3 regions of the Aeribacillus composti genome follow, and region 3 is predicted to be linked to each of the others. Evidence: riboswitches for the same ligand, from Rfam matches in the RefSeq annotation. Region 3 holds a riboswitch; each other region holds the start of a gene.
The links. Region 3 has a riboswitch for thiamine pyrophosphate ahead of tenI (thiazole tautomerase TenI). Riboswitches for the same ligand answer to the same signal wherever they lie in the genome.

Region 1 (6,212 bases), 380 kb from region 3:
AGCTTCCACAATGCCTGAATAATTGCCTGTAGTGACATAATCTCCAACATCAAGTTGTTTTTCTAGGAGAAGGAAAAATCCTGTCACAACATCGCTGACGAGCCCTTGAGCTCCAAAGCCGATCGCAAGACCAACAACCCCAGCCCCGGCTAAAAGCGCTGTGACATTGTAGCCAAACACTTGAAAAACGGTAACAATAAAAATGAAAAACAGGGCATAATGAAAGAAATTCAATACTAATGTTTGCAGCGTTTTAGCCCGCGTGATGGAAATTTCCTTCCGATTCTCAAGCCCCTCAAACATTTTGTGAATAATTTTATTGCCGATTGATTTGACGATAATATATGCAATGTAAATTCCAATAAGCTTGGCCAAAACTTCTCCTGTTTTTAAAGCCAGATCAGCCCAATCAATAGATTCAAAAAAGTTCAAAACCATTTCCCCTTTCTTTTCAAGCCAATCATTTGGTTATTTTACGGGATCATGTTAAACTGAATGTACAGTTGAAAGTTTAACATAGAAAAAGGAATTTTCAATGATTGTTACATTTTTTTAATGATAGCGGCGAAAATTGGAAATAGTATTATTGTTCTCTTCACCGCAATGAAAATGTAAAACAGATTATTTAAATTAATTATTACTTAAAATTGACTAAAATTTTGTTGTTATATATAATAGTAATCGGAGGAAGGATATTGAGAAAATACTCAATTCATTCTCATTTGTTTTTGAAGGAAACAATCAAAAAGTTTCCTTTAAAATAAAATTTTAAAATGGAGGGTTACATAATGGCAGAGCGTTTGGTTGGTAAACAAGCTCCACGTTTTGAAATGGATGCCGTTTTGCCAAACAAAGAGTTTGGTAAAGTAAGCTTGGAAGAAATCATGAAACAAGGAAAATGGACAGTTCTTTTCTTTTATCCAATGGACTTCACTTTCGTTTGTCCAACTGAAATCACAGCTATTTCTGACCGTTATGAAGAATTTGAAGATCTTGATGCAGAAGTGATTGGTGTATCAACTGACACAATTCACACACACTTAGCTTGGATTAAAACTCCTCGCGAAGAGAACGGTTTAGGCGATATTAAATATCCGCTTGCAGCAGATACAAATCATCAAGTATCAAGAGACTACGGCGTTTTAATCGAAGAAGAAGGAGTTGCTCTTCGCGGATTGTTCATCATCAATCCAGAAGGCGAACTTCAATATCAAACAGTATTCCATAACAACATTGGCCGCGATGTTGATGAAACATTGCGTGTACTTCAAGCGCTTCAAACTGGCGGACTTTGCCCAGCAAACTGGAAGCCTGGTCAAGAAACGCTTAAAGTATAATGAAGCTTTTCATTCAAAGGGCCTAGCGGTACGTTAGGCCTTTTTTCAAACGATTATTTTTTTGATATTCATTCTTCAAGGAGGAAACGGAAATGAAATTACGTGAGCCAATGCCTGAATTAGTCGGAGCAACAACTTGGCTGAATGGCGAAGTAACGAAAGAGCAATTAATCGGTGAAAAACCAACATTAATCCATTTTTGGTCAATCAGCTGCCATTTGTGTAAAGAAGCAATGCCGAAAGTAAATGAGTTCCGCGATCAATATAAAGATAAACTGAACGTAGTAGCTGTTCATATGCCTCGCTCCGAAAAGGATTTAGATATTGATGATATTAAAAAAGTAGCGGAAGAACACGGGATTACGCAACCGATCTTTGTTGACAACGAACATAAATTAACCGATGCTTTTGAAAATCAATATGTACCTGCATATTATGTTTTTGATAAAAACGGCATTCTTCGCCACTTCCAAGCAGGAGGAAGCGGAATGAAAATGCTGGAAAAACGTGTTAATCGTGTGTTAGCGGAAACAGAAAACGCTGAATGATTTAACCATCTGCAAAACATTGCAGGTGGTTTTTCATTTAGAAACGGCTTTTCGCCTTTGAAAGGACTTGTTTTTATTGCTTCGAAGCTTTCAAAAGATAAGCATTTCCCATTTACCATTCATCCGGCATCCTTTTTCCAGCTCTTCAATCCTAAAGAAATGATTCACATTCCAAATCACAACATGCTATAATAAATGATGCTAGTTTGAACAAAAAGGAGCATAGGTGGATGGCAAAACAATCACAAACTTTTTCCATTATGAATCTATTAAAGGTGCTTTTGGCTGTCATCGTTATCCTTTTCCTATTTTATTTGCTTGCGTTTAACGACGTCGTCGTGCGTTTTATATCTCTGCTATTAAATGGATGTTTAGTTGTTCTCGCCTTCCTTGTCTATCGGAAAATAGACTATATGATAAAGATGAAAGAAGAACGAAAAGAGCCTATTCAAACCGAAAAGCTGCCTGATGAAACAGAAATGGCGCGAAAAGAACAGCAATTAAATAAACTGGAGCTTGATAAAACGCAATTGTTGGAGGAGCTATTAACAAAAGCCGGTATCGAAGAGGAAGAAAAACAAAAGTACCGAGCCAAAATTAGAGAAAAAGAGGATGAAGCTTCAAAGCTTCAACAAGAGCTGGCATTCATGAAAGGCCGGATTGCCAACTTGATTTTAAAAAGAGATCCTGAGATCGAGCGGATTGTCCTGCTGCTTGATGCGGATTTTATATTAAATCATTCGTTAGTGGAAATTAATCAAAGGTTTCAGGAAATTAGCGGCAGTTTTTCTGAACAATCCATCGAGCATTTGAAAAAGGCTAATTATATTGATCAACATTTGCAATTTACTCGAATTGGTTATCGTGAATTATTAAAGACGGCAAAAAGGATCAATTAACCGTTAGCTTGTATTTTTCTATATTTTATGATTTAATGAAATTAAATGAAAATTTCATAATATTAACATACCACTAGGGGAGCCGAAAGGCTGAGAAAGGCGTGTGCCTTGACCCTTTGAACCTGATCTAGATCATACTAGCGTAGGGAAGTGGTGCAGTAATATCGAAACCTGTCTATAGGTTTTGTATATACTTGCCCGTTCCCTTATATTGGGAACGGGCTTTTTGCATTACAAGGCTGGTTGGCAAACCATTTTTCAAAACAAAATGTTAAGAAAGGGGAGACAACGTGTTACAAACGCTATTTCAGCAAATTGATGAAAGGGAAGAAGAACTTCTGAATCTTCTAAAAACACTCGTATCGTTTGAAACGCCGAGCCCTCCGGCAAGAAATGCAAAAGAGGCTCAAAAGTATGTCGCCTCATATTTGGAAGACATCGGCTTTTCCATTGATCAATGGGATTTATATGAACAAGATCCAGTCGTAGTAGGAACGAAAAAAGGAAAAGATCCAGAAAATTACCACAGTTTAATTATTAACGGGCATATTGATGTCGCTTCAATCGAAGAGGGAGAAGAATGGCTAACGCCTCCTTTTGAGGCAACGGTTAAAGGGGATTACATATATGGACGCGGTGTAGCGGATATGAAAGGGGGAATGGCTGCCAGTCTGTTTGCATTAAAGCTGCTGCAAGAAAACGGCATTGAGCCGGGAGGGGATATCATTTTTCAGTCCGTCGTCGGTGAAGAAGTAGGCGAAGCAGGAACAAAATCGTGCTGCGACCGGGGATATCGAGCTGATTTTGCCATCGTTGTCGATTCAAGCAACTGTGAAATACAAGGGCAGGGCGGGGTGATCACGGGCTGGATTACGATTGAAAGCCCCGAGACATTTCACGATGGCACGAGAAGACAAATGATTCATGCCGGCGGGAAGCTTTTTGGGGCAAGCGCGATTGAAAAAATGATGAAAATTATTGAAGGACTGCGAGAGCTTGAACAGCATTGGGCAGTGATGAAAACGAGCAAAGGCTTTCCGCCTGGTTCTGCCACAATTAATCCAGCAGTGATTGAAGGTGGAAGGCACGCCGCTTTTGTGGCCGATAAATGTTCCCTTTGGATTACCGTTCACTATTACCCGGAAGAGCATTATGTAGAGGTGATCCGGGAAATTGAAGAACATATCCATCATGTTGCAATGGCTGATCCATGGCTTCGGAAATATCCTCCGAAATTTAAATGGGGCGGCACATCGATGATTGAAGATCGAGGAGAAATTTTCCCAGCTTTTTCATATGACGAACATTCACTCGGAGTGAAAACATTACAAAAAGCACATAAACTGGCATTTAATGAGGAAGCAAAGCTGACGATGTCCCCTACTGTGACAGACGGCGGCTGGCTGAGTGAAGCGGGAATTCCCGTCGTTTTATATGGACCGGGCACGCTTGAAGATGCACATTCGGTGAATGAAAAGCTGTCCATCCCCCAATTAAAAACATTTACAAAATCGCTGATCGCGTTTTTATTTGATTGGTATCAGAAAAAACGATGACAATTACAAAAGCTGCGAAAGGGGTAATTCAAATGTTTACAGACCGATTGTATAAAACTGCAAAACCGATTTGGGAAGCGAGTTACCATCATCCGTTTGTTCAAGGAATCGGCAATGGGACGCTGGATATCGACAAATTTCGCTTTTTTATGGAGCAGGATTATCTTTATTTAATCGAATACTGCCGCCTGTTTGCCCTTGGAAGCTTAAAGGCTCACAATCTTCAAACAATGACAGTTTTTGCTGATCTTCTACATTCGACGTTAAAAGTGGAAATGGATTTGCATCGTCAATACGCTGAAAGAATAGGAATAGAGAAGGAAAAATTAGAACAAGTTCAGCCTGCTGCTACAACCGTTGCATATACGAGCTATATGTTAAATGTGTCGCAGCGAGGATCATTGGCAGAACTGGTTGCCGCAGTCCTTCCATGTACATGGAGCTATTATGAAATCGGCACACGCTTACATGAGATTCCTGGTGCCAGTGAACATGAGTTTTACGGCGAGTGGGTAAAAATGTACGCATCAACAGAATTCGGTGAATTGGCAAAATGGCTGAAAGATTTAATGAATGAGCTTGCAGAAGGAAAACGGGAAGAAGAATTGAAATGGCTGGAAGATATTTTTGTCACAACGAGCAAATACGAATATATGTTTTGGGAAATGTCTGAACGAAAAGAAATGTGGCCAATCGAAATCAATTCTTAATATAGGAGAGAATGAACATGAAATTTTCTGAAAAAATTCGAACAAAAGCAGATCCGATATGGCAGGCCAGCTTCGATCATCCATTTGTAAAAGGTATTGCCGATGGGAGTTTGCCGCTTGAATGTTTTCGTTATTACGTTTTGCAAGATTCGTATTATTTAAGCCATTTTGCAAAAGTGCAATCGTATGGAGCGGCAAAAGCAAACGATTTATATACGACATCGCGAATGGCTCAGCATGCACAAGGAACATTTGAAGCGGAATTATCTCTTCATGAAACATTTGCCAAACAGCTGGGAATCACAGAGGAGGAGAAGGCGAATTTTAAGCCGGCCCCAACGGCGTACGCCTATACTTCCCATTTATATCGAGCGGCGATCAACGGTCACTTAGGCGATATTATTGCTGCAATACTTCCGTGCTATTGGCTATATTACGAAATTGGCGAAAAATTAAAAGATGCGAAGCCAAAAGAACCGATTTATCAACAATGGATTGCGGCTTATGGGGGCGATTGGTTTAAGCAGCTTGTCGAAGAACAAATTGACAGGCTGGATGAAATCGCACAACAAACGATAGAAGCCGATCTAAAAAGAATGGAAGAGCATTTTATCATCAGCAGTCAATATGAATTAGCGTTTTGGGAAATGGCTTACCGTTTAGAAAAATGGGAAGTGGAACCAAAAATCAGTCAATAAAGGAGTTTGATCATAATGAAAGGATTAAAACTGACAGACATTCTAGTAACAATTGTTATTTCGATCGTTTTTGGAATTGTTTATAAACTATGGGGACCGCTTTACTATGCGGTCAAGCCGATCGGGCTGCATGTCGACCAGCTCATATACGGTATGTGGTTTATTGCTGCGACGGTCGCCTTTCTTATTATTCGCAAGCCTGGAGTAGCGCTGATAGCGGAAACAGCAGCGGCATCTGCAGAATTTATAACCGGCTCTGAATTCGGCATAGAGGTTCTTCTTTACGGAATCGTCCAAGGACTATTTGCAGAGATCATTTTTGCGATTTTTCGATATAAAAAGTTTAATATCGGTGTTGTCATGCTGGCTGCAGCCGCTTCAGCAGCTGGTTCGCTAATTATGGATCTTTATAAAGGCTATATAGATGACTTAGTATTTTGGAACTTGCTATTATTCATTGGAGC
Region 2 (6,212 bases), 1.7 Mb from region 3:
CTAATCTGCTGGGAAAATTATATGCCGTTAGCAAGGGCTGCGATGTATGCACAAGGAATTCAAATTTATATTGCCCCAACGGCTGATGCAAGGGAAACTTGGCAGTCAACAATCCGCCACATTGCTTTGGAGGGGAGATGCTTTGTTTTGTCTGCCAATCAATATGTGACAAAAGATATGTATCCGAAAGATTTGGCTTGTTATGATGAACTTGCTTCTTCACCTGAAATAATGAGCAGAGGTGGTAGCGCGATTGTTGGACCGTTGGGCGAATATGTGGCAGAGCCCGTATTTGGCAAGGAAGACATCATCATTGCAGAACTGGATATGAAACAAATCGCCTATAGCCAGTTTGATTTTGATCCTGTTGGGCATTATGCAAGACCTGATGTTTTTAAATTGCTAGTCAACAAAGAGAAGAAGGCAACTATTGAGTGGAAAAATTAATCTCATGATGAGACTCGTTTCTACGATTATCTCATTATTTATTTGAGATTTTACAGTTCAATAAACAATAAGGGAAATAAAGAAATCCCTTGCTCCTTTACATTAAGAAAGCGTTTATTTTATAATTAGTGTAAAACAAACGTTCGAGTGGATTCGCTATTTTAAGAAATATTTTCCGGGAAATATCGAGCCCTCTGGCGAATGGGAATGATTTTGTCGAACTTAGCTGAGAGCTTGTTTAAAAAAGGAGATGCTCTTAATTGATAAAAATTAAGAAAATTGTTTTGCATATATTACAGATGCGTTTGAAAGCCCCATTTTCTACTAGCTATGGAGACATTCACGATCGCGAATTGTTGATCGTAGAAGTAAAGGATGATGATGGTGCAGCCGGTTTTGGAGAAGGGGTTGCTTTTTCCACTCCATGGTATACAGAAGAAACCGTGAAAACAACTGTGCACATGATCGAAGATTTCCTCATTCCGATTTTATCAAAGACGTCGTTTCATCATCCTCGTGAGTTGGCTGAATCGTTTCGTTTTATTCGCAGAAATTATATGGCAAAAGCGGCTTTGGAAGGTGCCGTGTGGGATCTATATGCAAAACAGCAAAATATACCTCTTTCACAAGCTCTCGGGGGAATGAAAAAAGAAGTTGAAGCTGGGGTGAGCATCGGTATTCAGCCGACAATAAAAGATTTAATCAGTCTTATTGAACAATATCAGGAGGAAGGATACAAGAGAGTAAAAATAAAGATTAAACCCGGTTGGGATATTGAAGTAGTTAAGGAAATACGGAAGCATTTTCCGAACTTGGATTTAATGGCTGATGCGAACAGTGCCTATACATTAAAAGATATAAATCATCTAAAACAATTGGATGAGTTTCAATTAATGATGATTGAGCAGCCTCTTGCGCACGATGATATTGTGGATCATAGCAAACTTCAAAAAGAATTGGACACACCGATCTGTTTAGATGAAAGTATTTGTTCCTTCGAAGATGCTCGAAAGGCTGTTGAACTTCGAAGCTGCAAAATTATGAATATAAAAATCGGCCGTGTTGGCGGTTTGACAGAAGCAAAAAAAATCCATGATTTTTGCAAAGAGCAAAATGTTCCAGTTTGGTGCGGAGGGATGCTTGAATCAGGGATTGGACGGGCCCATAATATAGCCTTAGCGACACTTGAACAATTCACACTGCCAGGAGATATATCCAGTTCATCTAAGTATTGGGAAGAAGATATTATTGAACCGGAAATATCGGTTTATAATGGAAAAATTGCCTTGCCTGATAACCCGGGGATCGGTTTTCATGTAAGCCGTGAAAAATTAAAAAAATACACTGTTGAAACGAAAGTATTTACCCTATAAACAAAATCATCCTCTGCATGTTTTGCAGAGGACTATTTTATTTATTTTACAACCAATCTTGGCGCCGCCATAATGAGAATAACAGTAACGACAGCGCATAATACAAAGGCTCCTATCATCGTAATGCCGTTTACGATCAAAGAATAAACGACCGCTGACATTCCTTCTGGTGCATATTCTCCGAAGAAAAAGACACCGCTGATAAAATGCCAAAAATAACGTGCAAAAGCTCCGATGAAGACGCCAAAGATGATGAAAACAAGAGCAGAGCTTTTCTTTCCATCTTTCAGCTTATTTTGGATAGTTTTGCTGAAAAGACCGGCTAAACCGATAAAGGAAAAAGCTAGAAAATAGTCGATGAAGCCTTGAACAGGCGTCAGGATGTATGCATCACCTAATACAATTTGCAATAATCCCCATAAAAAGCCGGAAATGAAGCCAATCTTTGCACCGGATCGAAACGATAATATGAGTACAGGCACCATGGCAATGGATATAGAAATGGCTGATGATAATTGAATGGAAGGGAGAAGATCAAGTATAACTGCCAATGCTGCAAAGATTGCTGCTTCTATTAATAGTAATAAGCGATTTTTTTCCAAAAATAAAACCCCCTGTATATTATTTGCTATCAACAAATATCCATAAGGGGGAAAAAGGCTGTATCATGGATCAGTATACTTCCACATCCCTACGCTAGCATTAACTAACAGGTTCAAAGGGTCTGGACGAAATATCCGTCCACTCTCAGCATATAGCTCCCCTTGTGGATCTGTTGATATTCGAATCTTATGTCTATCATAATAGACTATAAGAAAATTGTCATTCTTTTTTCGCTATATTCAAATAAATTTAAACACGATAAAGCTGAAATGCAGCCTTTGGACAAAAAGTAATGAAAAAAGGGCGTTAACAATAAGAACTTTTTTCAGAATGGGGGTTTTGGTTTGAATCTTAATCGTGAGCGTTATGAAGTAGTGGATGTGGTGCGGGGGGCTGCGATATTTGGCATTTTACTTGTGAATATGGCGCATTTCAGCTATCCAGATGTATATTTATACCAAATAGGCAGCGAAAATTTTTTTACTGAAACATGGAGAACATGGGATTTTCTAACGAAAAATATTTTGGAAATATTTGTACAAATGAAGTTTATTACAATGTTCTCATTATTGTTCGGATTTGGAATCATCATCATGGAGGAACGGGCTTTAGGAAACGGCAGGAACTTTGTTTCTATATATATACGCAGACTGGTGGTGCTTTTTGTATTTGGACTAATTCATTCATTTTTCATCTGGGATGGAGACATTTTAATGGATTATGCTGTGCTGGGGTTTCTTCTCCTTTTTTTCCGGAAGTGTTCCTGGAAAACCCTTTTGGTATGGACTGTATGTTTATTTAGTTTATATTTGCTCCTTATTGGTTTGATGACGGCTGTATCCAATGGTGAGGATGCTTTTGTCCAAAAAAGAGAGCAGGCTGCCTTACTGGAAGAGGAGGCAAGAAACGCAATCCATTCATATCAAAACGGAAGTTTTACTGATATTTTCCATCAGCGTATTCATGATCGGCTTTTTTACATGTCTATGTCTGGCATGTGGCCTTTTCAACCGCTTGTCTATATAATAAACATGCTCCCATATATCAGCATGTTTTTAGTTGGCATGATATTTGCGAAACAAAAGCTTTTTCAAGAACCGGAGAAGCATCGAAGGTTATTAACAGCCATCTGGTTTTTCGGGCTTATCATTGGGCTTCCGTTAAATATTTTTGCGGTCACCGCTAAAAATAGTTTTTACATGGTGTTCGGTGCACCATTTCTCATGTTGTTTTATGTGATCTCTCTCATATTTTTATATTTTCACCCAATCTGCCGGCAAATTGTTAAGAAGATTGCGCCTGTTGGACGCATGTCATTGACAAATTACATCATGCAATCTGTTATTTGTACATATATTTTTTATCATTACGGATTGGGATTGTACGGTAAAGTATACCCCTTCGCCGGTTTTTGGCTTGCACTCGCAATTTTTGCCGTGCAGCTTATCATCAGCCATATTTGGTTTAAATATTTTCAATTAGGGCCGTTGGAGTGGGTATGGAGAACAGCGATGTATTTCAAGCGCCAGCCTATTCGCATGAAAAAGGAAGTTTCGAAGCATAATAACAGATCAAGATGAATTGTAAAAATGTAGTTTCAAATCTCAGATTTTGAGTTTATGATAGCTCTTTCTTTTTGAAAATAATTTATAGAATGATGGAACAAAGGAGTGTCTAGGCAACATGTTTCTACAAGCAATTTTTATTTTTTTGCTGCAATTATTGTATGTACCAGTATTGACGATCCGAACTATTTTGTTAGTGAAAAATCAAACAAAGGCTGCTGCTGGTATAGGTTTGCTAGAAGCAGCGATTTATATTGTCGCTTTAGGAATAGTTTTTCAAGATTTATCTAATATTTACAATATTAGTGCATATATTGTCGGTTTTGGTGCAGGGCTGTTGTTGGGCGGTGAACTGGAGAAAAAGCTGGCTTTTGGATATGTAACATACAATGTGAATTTAATGGATAAAAATTCCGAATTAGTAAAAAAATTGAGGGAGGCTGGTTTTGGGGTTACGGTCTTTCAAGGAGAAGGAATGAATTCGATCAGGTATCGTTTGGAAGTTGTTGCTCAACGCTCTCGGGAGGAAGAATTTTTAAACCTTGTCAATGAAATAGAACCAAAAGCGTTTTTAAGCTCGTATGAAATTCGTTCTTTTAAAGGCGGATATTTAACAAAAGCGATGAAAAAGCGGGTAAAGCGTTTAGAAAAAGGACGAACATAACGGTCGAAGGGAGGGTGAAGCGTGGATATATTTGCAAAAATTGCTGAGGATCGGATCAAAAAGGCATATGAAGAGGGAGAGTTTAAAGAACTTCCCGGGATGGGGAAGCCTCTCCCGCATGACGATTTGTCTGATATTCCGGAAGAACTCCGAATGGCTTATCGTCTTTTGAGAAACGCCGGAATGGTCGATCAAGAAAATGACTTGAAAAAGGAACTATTAACTATTCAAGATTTACTAAAATGCTGTGAAGATGAAGCAGAAAGGAAAAAATTACAACAAAAGCTGTCGGAAAAACAATTAGCATTGGAACGAATCGTGAAGAAAAGGAATATATTCAACACATCTGCATCTCAATTTTATAAAGATAAAGTTTATAAAAAGCTTATTTGACGTTTTCGAAAAAGAATGGTGCCTTTATTTTCGCCATTCTTTTAAATTTGCTGTTTTTTCAAGGCTTCTCTATGGAAGACATAATATAAAGCAAGATTGAAAAAGCCTAAGAAAATGACTATCACCGAAAGCGGAAGCTCCTTTGCAAAACCGACCAAAATTCCAGACAATAAACAGAAGAGAGCAACGAATAAATAAAAATATTTCATAAGTGTCACGACCATTTTTTTGACCCCCAAACAAAGAAAACGTTTTCTTTTATTATAAATCATTTGTCACAAAAACGAAACAAAAAATTCACATTTTGTTCAAAAAATAGACACCGTTTTGACAAAAAGTTATTATACAAAAAGCAGCTTATACTGAATTTATAAAGCTGCTTTAAAGTAAAAACGATTTCTTCTGAAATCTGGCATCTAAACAACAAGGAGGTCTATCTTTATTTTTCTCCTGCAAAAGAAAAAAGAGAATGATGAAAATGGAGCGCGTACACGATTCGCCTGCTTTAGAATCCAAGCTAAACCTCTGATGGATGGCAGATTGGGCGGTTCCTAATGTGACTCGAACATCGTTTTGAGAAGCGTATAGAACCACATATAACAAATCAACTGAAGCAAGCTGATGAGGACAGCAGCTGCGAGTTTTCACAACACTTCAACATCGCTAAGTTAAACACTAATTGCCGTCATTTGCACAAGCCCATTCGCAACGAGCAGCAGAAAGCTCAATTCACTTAAAGAGTGCTCTTTCGTAGGTTCCCCAATTCCTCTGCAATTGCTTGCATTTCGCTGGGGCTGAAAGTATTTTTTTTCATTACATGGTCATAAATTTCTTTTAGGTCTTCATACATATTTACATTAAAATGTGTTGGTTGAACTGCACTGATGTTGATCATATTCAATTTTTCTGTAATTTTTTTAATCATGTATTCCATATTTTCTGCTGATTTTTCACATAAATTCAATTGATTTCATCCTCTCGTTTTTTTATTTGTTTCATTGTATCATGTATTATGAAAGATTGAATATTATGATCAAAAAAATTGATCTTTCCAAACTATTCTTTGCAGCTTATGAAAAAACGATTGAAGCAATGGTTTCAGGAGGTTTCAGCAATGATAAAAGTACTTTTTGTTTGTTTAGGAAATATATGCCGTTCGCCAATGGC
Region 3 (6,212 bases):
TGGCTGGAAATACAGGAACACAAGCTCTCGCTGTTGCCGTAAGAAGAATTGCAACAGGCGAAGGCACTTCCGAACGCGTGTGGAAAATTATTCTCAAAGAAGCTGGAACCGGCTTGATTACCGGAACAGTATGCGGAATTGTTGTTGCACTGACAATTTTTATTTGGAAGCAGAAATTTTTCTTAGGACTGCTAGTGGGTCTTTCCATATTGTCAACGCTGACTGTTGCGACAATTGCCGGGGCGTTTGTTCCTCTTGTCATGCACAGGCTTCGTATTGACCCGGCTGTGGCCTCCGGTCCATTTATTACAACGATTAATGATATGATCAGCATTTTGATTTATTTTGGCATGGCGACACTATTTATGAACTATTTGCTCTAACAAAATTAGCTAAAGGAGGCGTAATATGGAATCACATGCAGTAACCTCTCTTGTCATCGTGTTGGTAGGCGCTTTTTTAACCCCGATTTTGCTGCATCGGTTCAAACTGGCATTCATTCCTGTCGTCGTTGCGGAAATTATTGTCGGATTAATCATCGGGAAAACGGGATTTAATTTAGTGCAAGAAGATGTATGGCTGTCAACTCTCTCAACGCTGGGATTTATATTTCTCATGTTTTTAAGCGGGCTTGAGATTGATTTCACCATTTTCTCCAAAGAGAAGAAAAAAGAAGAAAAGCTGTCCAACGGAAAAAAAGCTCCTCATACTTTTTTGGTTGCGTCAATTGTTTTTCTTGGCATTTTCGTTGTTTCATTACTTTTATCGTATTTGTTAATGTGGATGGGATTTATCCGCAATGCCTTTTTCATGACGTTAGTGATTTCAACGATTTCTTTAGGAGTAGTAGTGCCGACGCTGAAAGACGAGCAAATTATGAAAACAACCATCGGCCAAATTATTTTGCTGGTGGCTGTCATAGCCGACCTTGTCACCATGATTTTGCTGGCGGTTTTTGTCTCCTTAAACAGCGAAGGAGAAAGCAATACGTGGCTTCTGCTTCTTTTGTTTGCAGCAGGCGTACTGCTTTACTTCATTGGCAAAAGGTTTAAAAGTCGATCCTTTATTAAATCGATGTCAAAAGGAACGGTTCAAATTGGAACAAGGGCGGTTTTTACGTTAATTCTCGCACTTGTAGGTTTATCGGAAACGCTTGGGGCAGAAAATATTTTAGGCGCCTTCCTTGCGGGAGTTTTAGTCTCGCTTTTATCGCCTAATTCAGACTTGGTGCAAAAGCTAGATTCGTTTGGCTACGGTTTTTTAATCCCGATCTTTTTTGTCATGATAGGGGTGGAATTGGATTTATGGGAATTGATCAAAGATCCGAACCTTCTTTTGTTAATTCCTTTGTTATTTCTCGCCCTCTTGATCTCAAAGTTTATTCCCGTTTTTGTGCTGAGAAAATGGTATGATACGAATACAACGATTGCGGCGGCGTTCTTGTTGACTGCTACTTTATCATTAGTTATTGCGGCAGCTGAAATTGGACAGCGAATCGAACTGATTGATAAGCAAATGGCTGACGCACTAATAGTAGTTGCCGTGTTAACAAGCATTATCACGCCGATAGGATTTAAAAAATTATTCCCTAAAAAAATGGCGGTGCAGCCTAAAAAGAAAATTGCTTTTATTGGTGCAAATCAAATGACCCTTCCAGTCACAAGAGAATTGGACAAAAATTTGTATGAAGCAACCGTATATCATACACAGCAAGACAAAATTGAAAACGGGACTGCTCAATCGGTGTTTAAAATTGAAGAATTGAAAGACTATTCGATAGAATCATTGAATGAACACCACATAATGGAAGCTGATATAGTAATAGTGGCTACTGGGGATGAAGAAAGAAATGCGGAAATTGCGACATATGCAAAAGAATGCGGCGTAGAACAGGTCATCGCCTCAATTTCTTCCCCGGAGTTGGATCAAGCATTAAAAGAAAAGGGGATCAGCGTATTTTCCGTCATGCTGTCAACAAAAACGCTGCTCAGGGCTTTGATCGAATCGCCTGGCGTTATGCGGATCTTAACAAACCAAGACAACTCTCTTTATCAAATTAATATGAATAACCGAAAATATGATGGAATGAAGCTTCGATACTTTCCGTTTACAGGAGATTGTATCTTTGTCCGGATTTTTCGAGGTGAAGATTCCATTGTGCCTCACGGCGATACCGAATTGAAAAAAGGGGACCGCTTGATTGTAACGGGTTCCCGCAAATATGTAAATGAGTTAAAAGATGAGCTGGAATTTAGCAAATAATATTTGCAAACAAAACAAATTGTGATAGCATGAAATTAGTATGAAAATTTAATAAGCATCCACTAGGGGAGCCTTTGGAAAGGCTGAGATTAAAGTGTTGACTTTAAGACCCTTTGAACCTGATCTGGATGATGCCAGCGTAGGGAAGTGGGAATTTGAAACATATGTCTGATATTCCATTACCACTTTCCAGCAAGGAAGGTGGTTTTTTATTGTTTCCAGTCTCACCCTTGGACAGCTGCTTTCCAGTTTTGAACCTTGAAAGACGAGTGTGAGCGTCTTTCTCATGAAAGGAATGTACAATGTTGGAACTTCATGCCGTAACAGACGGAACAAAACCGGTCAACGAGCTAATACGCATAATTTTGTCCATATCAGATCATGTTGATTACGTTCATATACGAGAAAAAAATAAAAGACCATGTGAGATCATTCATCTTGTAGAACAGCTTTTGGCAAACGGGATAAGGAGAGAACAGCTTGTTATCAACGATCGGCTCGATGTTGCGCTCCTAACAGGCGTTCAAAATGTTCATCTTCCGGGAACCGGCCTGCCGGTAAAAAAAGTGAAAAGCGCTTTTCCGCAAATAAAAGCCGGTGTCAGCGTCCATTCATTAGATGAAGCGGTAAAAGCAGAAAAAGACGGAGCAGACTATTGTTTTTTCGGAAACGTTTTTGAAACGAACAGTAAAAAAGGACTTCCGGCAAAGGGAACAGATTTGCTTAGGAAAATCGTTGGACACGTCAATATTCCTATTATCGCCATCGGTGGGATCACGCCTGATAATATGCAAAAGGTTTTAGAAAAAAAAGCAAGCGGTATTGCCGTTATGTCCTATATCTTTTCTTCGAAAGATCCAGAGAGCGCTGCCAAACTTTTCAGGAAAGGGGAAGCTTTTTAAAATGAACGTTTTTGATGTTGGAATCATCGGGGGAGGGGTCATCGGCCAAGGGATCGCCTATGAGCTATCAAAAGCAGGGCTGAAGACCGCCGTGTTTGAAAGCGGCGAAATCGGAGGTAAAGCGACATCCGCTGCAGCAGGAATGCTGGGTGCCCATTCTGAAAATGAAAAAAGAGACATATTTTTTGAGCTATGCTTAGAGAGCCGAAATTTATATCCGAGCCTTGCAAAAGAATTATTGGAGCAATCTGGTGTGGATATTGAGCTTGTGCAGGAAGGCATGTATCGGCTTGCATTTACTGAGGAAGAAGGCCGCTTTCTGCAATCGCTCGCAGATGAGAATGAACTAGAATGGCATTCAAGGGAAAACGTACTGGCAAATGAGCCACATGTTTCTGAAGACATTGCGGGAGCTCTTTGGCTTAAGCATGACGGCCAAGTGAAAGGTTCATCTGTTTGCCACGCATATGCGAAAGGCGCTAGAAAATATGGTGCATCTATTTTTGAACAATGTCCTGTTTTCGACGTGATTAAAGAGGGAAAAGCATACAAGCTTGTCACTTCCCAAGGAGTTTTTATATGTGGAAAAGTCGTCGTTTCAAGCGGAGTTTGGAGTGGCTTTTTCTTTGAAAAGCTGGGGCTGAGAAATCCAATGAAGCCCGTTAAAGGAGAATGCTTAGCCATAAAACCGAAAAAACTGGTGATCAACAAAACAGTGTTTTACGAGCACTGTTATATCGTACCGAAAAAAGACGGCACCGTTATTATTGGAGCAACTTCTTATGAAAACGACTGGGATACGCATCCGACAGTCAAAGGAGTATCCGAATTAATGATAAAGGTTCAGAAAATTATGCCAGAAATCGGGTCTGAACCGGTCGTTAGTGCTTGGTCGTCGCTCAGGCCGCAAACAGCTGACGGCTGGCCGTATTTTGCCGAGCACCCGGAGCATGAGGGGATCTTTTTTGCGACCGGCCATTATCGAAACGGCATTCTTCTAGCGCCGATTACAAGCTTGATCGTAAAAGACATGATTTTGAAAACGAATCAATATGAGCGTTATATTCATACCTTTTCTTTAAACAGATTGCTTTCTGATGCGAAAGGGAGGTGATGAAACGGTGAAACTTCGCATCAACGGCCAGCAGATGGAAGTGGAGAATAGTGTTCGAAGCATTGAAGATTTGCTGAACTTTTTTCAATTACAGGAAAGAATTGTTGTCGTTGAACGAAATGGTGAAATTGTTTCAAAAGAACAATACAGTATCCAGACATTAAATGATGGTGATCAAATTGAAATTGTCCATTTTGTTGGAGGGGGATGATGATTCATGTTAAAAATAGGTGATAAAACATTTCAGTCGAGATTAATGTTAGGAACTGGAAAATATCCGTCTTTTGAGATACAAAAAGAAGCGGTGGAAGCCTCAGGTGCTGAAATTTTGACATTTGCCGTCAGAAGAATGAATATTTACGAGCCTTCACAGCCAAATTTTTTGGAGATGTTGGATTTATCAAAATATACGCTTCTGCCGAACACGGCTGGGGCAAAAACTGCGGAGGAAGCAGTCAGAATCGCCAAGCTTGCGAAGGCATCAGGATTATGTGATATGATTAAGGTGGAAGTAATTGGAGATGATAAAACGCTTCTCCCTGATCCGATTGAAACATTGAAGGCATCAGAGATGTTATTGGAAGAAGGGTTTATTGTTCTTCCATACACTTCAGACGATGTTGTTCTGGCGAAGAAGCTTGAAGAATTAGGGGTTCATGCCATCATGCCGGGAGCATCTCCGATCGGATCAGGCCAAGGAATTGTCAATCCTCTCAATTTATCATTTATTATTGAGCAAGCAAATATTCCAGTCATTGTTGATGCCGGAATCGGTTCGCCGGCAGATTGCGCACTCGCCATGGAGATGGGAGCAGATGGTATCTTATTAAATACAGCTGTTTCCGGTGCAAAAGATCCTGTGAAAATGGCGAAGGCAATGAAGCTGGCGATTGAAGCAGGCAGACTTGGATATGAAGCAGGACGCATTCCGAAAAAACGGTATGCACAAGCAAGCAGTCCAACGGAAGGAATGTTAACGACATAATGGAACGATATTCTCGCCAAATCTTGTTTTCTCCTATTGGAGAAGAGGGACAAAAAAAATTGCTGAAAAGCCATGTGCTCATTGTTGGAGCTGGAGCACTCGGCTGTGCAAGCGCTGAAATGTTAGCCCGTGCTGGAATCGGTAAAATAACCATCATTGACCGTGATTATGTCGATTGGAGCAATCTCGGGCGTCAACAGCTGTATACGGAAGAGGATGCGAAACAAAAGCTGCCAAAAGCGGTTGCTGCCAAAAAACATTTGCAGGAAATCAATTCGAACATTTCGATTGAAGCGATTGTGGGCGATTTCTCAATTGATTTTATTGAACATGTAAAGGATGTCGACCTTATCATCGATGGGACTGACAATTTTGAAACGAGATTTTTCATCAATGATTTAGCGATGAAGCACGAAATACCTTGGATCTATGGGGCAGTAGTGAGAAGTTATGGAATGACCGTTTCCATCGTTCCGAAACAAACACCATGCCTCCATTGTATGCTCCAAGCGATTCCGTCTGACGGAATGACGTGCGATACAGTTGGCGTGATCAGCCCGGCGGTGCAAATCGTCGCCTCTTATCAAACAGCAGAGGCACTGAAATATTTAGTCAGCGGAGAGGTGTCCAAGCAGTTAGTTTCATTTGATGTTTGGACAAGGGAGCATTCTGCAGTGGACATGACAAAATTAAAAAAGGCCGACTGCCCATCGTGCGGACATCACCCGACATATCCATATTTGTCGGTTGAAAATGGATTAAAAACAGCGGTTTTGTGCGGAAGGAATACCGTACAAATACGTCCGCAGCAAAAACAGAAGATTTCGCTATCAGAAATTACCAATCGTTTGCGCCCGATCGTGAAAGACTTAAAAGGAAATGCTTATTTAATTTCCTTTCAGGCGGATGATTTCCGCGTTGTGCTTTTTCAAGACGGAAGAGCATTAAT

Region 1: it holds a riboswitch for thiamine pyrophosphate, as region 3 does, so the genes downstream of both, RI196_RS07275 (acetylornithine deacetylase) here and tenI (thiazole tautomerase TenI) in region 3, are expected to answer to the same signal.
Region 2: it holds a riboswitch for thiamine pyrophosphate, as region 3 does, so the genes downstream of both, thiT (energy-coupled thiamine transporter ThiT) here and tenI (thiazole tautomerase TenI) in region 3, are expected to answer to the same signal.

The regions. Positions count from the first base shown of each region.
Region 1 covers NZ_CP134501.1:1,476,487-1,482,698, forward strand. Annotated here, with positions in the region: gene RI196_RS07255 (mechanosensitive ion channel family protein) at 1-438, opposite strand, end outside; gene RI196_RS07260 (peroxiredoxin) at 789-1,337, shown strand; gene RI196_RS07265 (TlpA family protein disulfide reductase) at 1,430-1,885, shown strand; gene RI196_RS07270 (hypothetical protein) at 2,116-2,784, shown strand; TPP riboswitch at 2,850-2,950, shown strand; gene RI196_RS07275 (acetylornithine deacetylase) at 3,075-4,340, shown strand; gene tenA (thiaminase II) at 4,373-5,050, shown strand; gene tenA (thiaminase II) at 5,068-5,748, shown strand; gene RI196_RS07290 (ECF transporter S component) at 5,764-6,212, shown strand, end outside.
Region 2 covers NZ_CP134501.1:3,273,545-3,279,756, reverse strand. Annotated here, with positions in the region: gene RI196_RS16015 (carbon-nitrogen hydrolase family protein) at 1-447, shown strand, start outside; gene menC (o-succinylbenzoate synthase) at 711-1,820, shown strand; gene thiT (energy-coupled thiamine transporter ThiT) at 1,862-2,422, opposite strand; TPP riboswitch at 2,492-2,595, opposite strand; gene RI196_RS16000 (DUF418 domain-containing protein) at 2,768-4,003, shown strand; gene RI196_RS15995 (DUF2179 domain-containing protein) at 4,107-4,652, shown strand; gene RI196_RS15990 (DnaJ family domain-containing protein) at 4,674-5,045, shown strand; gene RI196_RS15985 (hypothetical protein) at 5,087-5,269, opposite strand; gene RI196_RS15980 (DUF1128 domain-containing protein) at 5,779-6,009, opposite strand; gene RI196_RS15975 (low molecular weight protein-tyrosine-phosphatase) at 6,160-6,212, shown strand, end outside.
Region 3 covers NZ_CP134501.1:1,098,985-1,105,196, forward strand. Annotated here, with positions in the region: gene mgtE (magnesium transporter) at 1-383, shown strand, start outside; gene RI196_RS05535 (monovalent cation:proton antiporter family protein) at 409-2,262, shown strand; TPP riboswitch at 2,317-2,425, shown strand; gene tenI (thiazole tautomerase TenI) at 2,565-3,164, shown strand; gene thiO (glycine oxidase ThiO) at 3,166-4,278, shown strand; gene thiS (sulfur carrier protein ThiS) at 4,286-4,489, shown strand; gene RI196_RS05555 (thiazole synthase) at 4,496-5,263, shown strand; gene RI196_RS05560 (ThiF family adenylyltransferase) at 5,260-6,212, shown strand, end outside.